DNA from 2 places in the Rouxiella badensis genome. Region 1 is predicted to be linked to the other one. Evidence: predicted binding sites of a transcription regulator. Region 1 holds the regulator's gene; the other holds the start of a gene.
What was found. Region 1 encodes LexA, which represses DNA repair genes until DNA is damaged. Its sites were predicted from a motif close to TNCTGTATGTACATACAGNA; they were not measured.
Positions count from the first base shown of each region.

Region 1 (3,143 bases):
TGAACTGCTTCCAGTTACCGTCTGCTTGGTCCTTATTCATAATCAACTCTCCTGTTTAGCTTAGGTGTTACTGCATTTGATAAATGCTTATCAACAGTTCTAATTGTAGTCGCTAATTTCAGTATTTCAGGCTTAAACAGGAATTAAGAGCATAACTAGGATTAATCCAAAGCATTTAAATCCAGGTGCCTTTTTGCCAGTGGCGTCGCCAAATCCAGCCTAACGCCACGCCCCGCAGCGACAGAAAGACCGCCACGGCGAGCCAGAGAGCGTGGTTACCCAGCGTGGGTAACGCCAGTAATGTCAACGCGTAACCTGCGGCGGCGACCGCCATGCTGTTGCGCATTTCTTTTCCACGCGTTGCGCCAATAAACATGCCATCGAGCAGATAACACCATACGCCCACCAGCGGTAAGATAATCTGCCAGCCAAGATAGCGGTCGGCCAGCGTTCTTAGGTCGGCAATTGAGGTGAGCAGATTGACAATTTGCTCACCGGCCAGCGCATACACCACAGCGAAGCCAAGCGCGACCAGTCCGGCCTGTCGACAGGCCGCGTGCCACACGTGCAGCAGCTTACTCTCGTCTTTCGCGCCAAACGCCTCCCCGGAATGTGCCTCGACCGCGTAGGCAAAGCCGTCGAGCGCAAAGGCGGTCAAGGTGAGCAGGTTCATCAGCACGGCGTTGACGGCAACGATCTCCGTCCCGAGTCGCGCACCGATGATAGTAAGGGAAGAGAAGCACAGCTGCACCAGCAGGGAACGCAGCATAATGTCCCGATTAAGCGCGATCAGCTGGCGCAGATTGCCGCGCCATGCGTCTTTCAGCAGCTCAATACTTATTCCGTGTCTTCTCATCACAATGGAAACTAGCCACAGTCCCAAAGCCAGCGTGGCATATTCGGAGCAGGCGGTAGCAACGGCCGCACCCTTGACGTTCCATCCCAACCCGACCACCAGCCACAGGTCAAGAATAACGTTAAGCAGATTGCCTACTATCAGCATGATGACCGGCGCACGCACATACTGGGCCCCGAGCAACCAGCCGAGAATCACTAGGTTCGCCAGCGACGCAGGGGCGCTATACCAGCGAATCGAGAGGAATATTTGCGCCTGCTGGAGCACCGCCTGACTGCCGCCCACGATGTGCAATGCGGCGGAAATCAACGGCTGGCGAAACAGGAAAATGAGCGTACCGGCAATCAGTGCCAACAAAAACGGCTGCACGAACGCGCGGGCCAGCAGAAGGTTATTCCGCGCCCCCAGCGCCTGCGCGGTCATTCCGGTGGTGCTCATACGCAGGAAGAGCAATAGCATAAATAGGAAGCTGGTGACCATTGCCCCGACGGCGACACCGCCAAGATAATCAGGGCTATCAAGATGACCAATCACTGCTGTATCAACCAAACCCAGCAAGGGCACGGTAATGTTGGAGAAGATCATCGGGAGGGCGAGAAGCCAGAGCGCCTTGTCGGCAGGGCTTAGAAAGGTTTTTCTTAAAGCAGGCAAAGAGAAAAGCGATCGCATAATGGTGTGAGAGCCCAGGCTGTGATGACGATTCGTGGTTTAACGGATTATATAAACAACAACGGCTTATGAATAACAGGTCTTCGTGTGACAGAAACAATATCGCCCCAATGAAGGGGCGACAGGCAAAACGAGACTGTGTAAATGGCTAACGCCAAAAGCGGAGGCTGATTAGATCCAGTCGCCGTTGCGGATAACGCCGACCGCCAGTCCTTCAATGCTAAAGTTTTGCTCGCGAAGATCGACCACAATAGGTTCGAACTCGCTGTTTTCAGGCAGCAGCTGCACGGTATTGCCCTGCTTTTTAAGACGCTTAACGGTCACTTCGTCGTCAATGCGTGCGACAACAACCTGCCCGTTACGGACGTCCTGCGTTTTGTGAACCGCCAGAAGGTCGCCGTCTAAAATACCAATATCACGCATCGACATGCCGCTGACACGCAGCAGGAAGTCGGCGCTCGGTTTGAACATACCTGGGTCAACCTGATAGTGCCCTTCAATATGCTGAGTCGCCAGTAATGGCTCACCGGCGGCCACGCGGCCAATCAGCGGTAGCCCGGCTTCTTCTTCCATCAGCAAACGAATGCCGCGAGAAGCGCCGGAAACAATCTCGATAACGCCTTTACGTGCCAGCGCTTTCAGGTGTTCTTCAGCGGCGTTAGGCGAGCGGAATCCCAGACGGGTGGCAATTTCTGCACGTGTTGGCGGCATACCCGTGGTCGAAATATGATCGCGTATAAGGTCATAGACCTCTTGTTGTCTGGTCGTTAAAGCTTTCATTCCGCCCCCTGGTTGTTTATACAGTCCAGCTGTGAGTATATACAGGTACTGGCGGAATTAAAACCTAAGAATCTGCAAAAACAGACATTAAGAAGTATGAAATATTCAAAGCCAGTGCGGCACCAGGATGACTGCCCAGGTGAAAAGCGCAAAGCCAATGGTGATTGAAACAGCAGCGGAACCCATATCCTTCGCACGCCCAGAAAGTGGGTGTATTTCAGAGCCAATTCGGTCGATTGCCGCTTCTACCGCACTGTTCAGTAATTCAACAACCAGCACTAAAATGAGTGCGCCAACCATTAATATTCGTTCGATGCTGCTAACATCAAGGTAAAATGCCAGTAAGATGGCGGGGACAACGACGATAGCTTCCTGACGGAATGCGGCTTCATGCTTCCAGGCGGCGGTAATTCCCTTGATAGAATAGCCGGCTGCCTTATAAATTCGGGTAAACCCAGTGACCTGATTTGCCATTATTTTTAAGTCTTAATGTGATTTTTAGGCATTTTAGCCTGAATTCGTTGTCCTATCACCACAGATCTCATACCTGCTTTCTGGTATCCTTGCGGCGAATTGCTAACAAGAGGCTTTACGTTTTTTATGTCAGGATGGCGTAGACTTTATTATACCTTACTGAATTTACCGCTAAATTTGCTGGTAAGAAGCAAGGTCATTCCTACAGATCCCGTGACGGAGTTGCGTTTAGATCCAACGCGTCCAATTCTGTATGTTTTGCCGTACAACTCCAAGGCCGATCTTCTGACACTGCGGGCACAATGCCTCGCGCAGAATCTGCCCGACCCGCTCATTCCTCTGGAAATAGACGGCGTTCAACTGC
Region 1 covers NZ_CP114062.1:3,710,043-3,713,185, forward strand. Annotated here, with positions in the region: gene O1V65_RS17110 (CsbD family protein) at 1-40, opposite strand, end outside; gene dinF (MATE family efflux transporter DinF) at 176-1,525, opposite strand; gene lexA (transcriptional repressor LexA) at 1,697-2,305, opposite strand; gene O1V65_RS17125 (diacylglycerol kinase) at 2,411-2,779, opposite strand; gene plsB (glycerol-3-phosphate 1-O-acyltransferase PlsB) at 2,906-3,143, shown strand, end outside.

Region 2 (3,143 bases), 1.1 Mb from region 1:
TTGAATGCGCCGTTGTTTACGCTGCCTTTGTAAGCCATGCGGCCAAGCCAGTCATATCCCAGTTCGAAGCCCAGGTATGGGTTCGCTTGGTAACCTACAAACGCACCGGCACCCAGTTGGCTGTCGTGAGTTGGACCGTTGCCAATACCATTGTAAGCATTAGCGAAACCAGTATCGTGATACTGGGACCAGCCCAATTTACCACCGGTGTACCAGGTGTTATCTTGCGGTGCGGCTTGCGCTACGGTAGCGAAACCTGCCAGTGCCACTGCTAATGCGATAGCTGTCTTTTTCATTTTTGCGCCTCGTTATCATCCAAATAGGCAATTGAGCTTTAAGCTTTAAGCCCTTGGTTAAATTCCTTCGTCCAAGTTATTGCTTCACTTAGGTACTTGCCACTTTTCGTAGGCATTATAAGAGCAACCTTGGCGAACTAAAGTCTACAACGTGGCGAGAAAGTTACAAGCTTGATGTGATTACGCTCAGGAAAAAAACGGGAAAATGTACACATTTCTTAACATCATAGACAAAATGTTGACGAAACTATGTGTTTTTAAACCTCAAAAACACCCGTTTTTACTGGCTCCGGCGCGATAATCAGCACGAATCACTAATAAACGGATTATTTTTGTCAGATTACTCCTAAATTGAATTAATGGTACACGGAGGAATGAATTTTTACTGCTGGAGGTTGTCCGGCACCTGAAAATCGATCTTCCAGGGGCTTCATGATGAAGCCATAAGATCCTCCGGTTTCTGCAGCGACTTGTAATCTTTTGCGATCTGAGTCACTTAATTCTGGCAGCCAACCGAGTACTACACTGTAGTTACCTGTCAATAAAGCGCGCTCCATGGCATCGACGGATGCAATACCTTCAAGCTGACTCACCTGAACTATCTTGTCCACGGGTAAACCCGATTGGGCCAACCAGCGACGGCTCAGTTTTTGGGTTGGAGTAAGCCAAAGCAGCCAGCGAGACTGTGCACCGAGATGGTGGAGCAGCGGTAAGAGCAATTGCGTCAAAGCCGGCTGATTTTCACTATAGACGAACTCGCTCAGTAAGCCACTGTTAGCCGTTGAATTTTGGCATATTGGCGTCGCGTTTGCCGATAAAGGATGCTGACTGAAATGAGAATGATGACGATGATGAGTTCGCATAGTGTTGTTCCACCAGTTAGTTACTGTACGGATATACAGTACTGTGCATATGGCGAGAGATCAACCTAATTTTTCCAAGATATCTCGCAACTCTTGAAGTTAATCGTCGAGAAAGAGAGTTTAGATTTGGCTGCGTAAGAGGGTTTGAGTATTTTGCTTAAAGGGTTCATGTAGTATCAAATCTCACTTCGTTTGAATTAAGCGATAAGGAAATCAATATGTTAAATGAAACTAAAAAAAAGATTGCTCAATCCATAGCTTTGTTATCACCTTTGGGTGTGATTCATTCTCGGCCTCAATTCGGGGGGTACAGCCTGTCGTACGGTGATGCGATGTTTGCGCTGGTGGCGGACGGAGAGCTGTATCTGCGCGCCACCAATGAAAACGAAGAAATAATGAGGCAGATGGCTATGCGGCAGTTTGTTTATCACAAACGAGGTATCGAGATCCTGTTGCGCTATTTTCAGGTGGGTGAGTCACTTTGGCAGCAGCCTGAGCGGCTGATTAAGCTGGCGAATGATGCTATTCGGGGGATGCAAATTGAAAAGGCAGCGAAGAAGAACGATCCGAGGAGGCTAAAGGATTTGCCGAATATCAATTTATCGATGGAGCGAATGCTGTGGCAGATTGGCGTTAAAAATTCCGCCGAACTTCGAATGCAGGGGGCCATTAAAACCTACGTTAAACTCTGCTCAGTGAAAAAGGTGCCGGGCATCCTTACGCTATTTGCCCTCGAAGGGGCGATTCTGGGGTATCACATGTCGGTGTTGCCCGTCCCGTCGCGCGCCAGATTGACCGACTGGTTTAATATCTTTACTCAGGAAGAGCAGGGGATAAGGGCCTAGCGTCGGGCCAGCGGAAAACACAGGTTCTCCGCTGGCCTTGTTTTAGCGGCTTAAGCGCTTAAACGTTAGGCCCTTTCCCGGCTGGGGAAATTTTATTATTAAGGCTGGTCATTTCAGGAATATGTTCCAGCAGTAGCCTAATTTGTTGCAGAACTAGTTGCTCTTTGGTGTCCGACGCCGTCGTTTTGGCTTGAATACGTTCGGAGAGCGTATGAAGCAATTCTTTGACCTGAGAGTCATCTGTCCCTTCATGATGCAGTGCGCTATCGACATAGCGCGTTGCATCATCAAGCAGCGTCAAGGTTTCACTGTCTTCAAGCTTTTCGCGGTGTGCGCCCAGCGCGGATATATAGCTGAGCATGGTGTGATTCAGGCACAGCAGGCGGAAAGCCGCGTCAAGCGTGTCTCTGTCGTTATCTTTCTCGGAGGTCATGTTCGAGACAACCGACGCCAATTCTGCGTCACAGTTATGTGCATCCCTTCTGGCAATACGATATTCAAGACCGTTGTCTTTGCCCTGATGATACTGAACCAAAATGGCATCCAGATAGCGACAGTTAGCATAAAAGGTCTTGTTAACCACCGTCGGTAGCTGGCGAAAACGCCAGTCGGGCCAGATAAAGCTGACGGCGAACCAGGCAATCAGACAACCTATTAGCGTGTCGATGATTCGGGGTATGGCAACCTCGAACCCTTGTCCCATCAGATTAAACAGCAGCAGCGCCAACAGCGTGATAAACATCGTGGCATGTGCGTATTGCACGCTGCGAAAGGTGAAAAACAGCATCCCGCAGATGACGATTAAAATCATTTGTCCTTCGAGAGAAGGAATGAAATACAGAATCGGCATGCCTAACGCGACGCCCGCTAATGTGCCAACAACGCGCAGCGCCAATCTTCTTCGCGTGGCGCTATAGTTTGGCTGGCAGACGAACAGGCTGGTCAGCAGGATCCAGTAGCCGTGGCTCAGTCCGCTTATCTGAATAAACGCATAGCCAAAAAGCAGCACCGCAGACATACGCACCGCGTGGCGAAATAGCGCAGACTTTGGCGTCAGATGGCGCGAAATACGCAGCCAGATATCCTGAAATCCGGTGAGTTTGTCATCGGCAAAGGTTTTAGGTCCGGCGGTCGCCGCT
Region 2 covers NZ_CP114062.1:2,570,992-2,574,134, reverse strand. Annotated here, with positions in the region: gene ompA (porin OmpA) at 1-296, opposite strand, end outside; gene sulA (SOS-induced cell division inhibitor SulA) at 653-1,159, opposite strand; gene O1V65_RS11980 (TfoX/Sxy family DNA transformation protein) at 1,378-2,004, shown strand; gene yccS (YccS family putative transporter) at 2,063-3,143, opposite strand, start outside.
Region 2: the regulator LexA is predicted to act here: its motif matches at 1,181-1,200, upstream of sulA (SOS-induced cell division inhibitor SulA).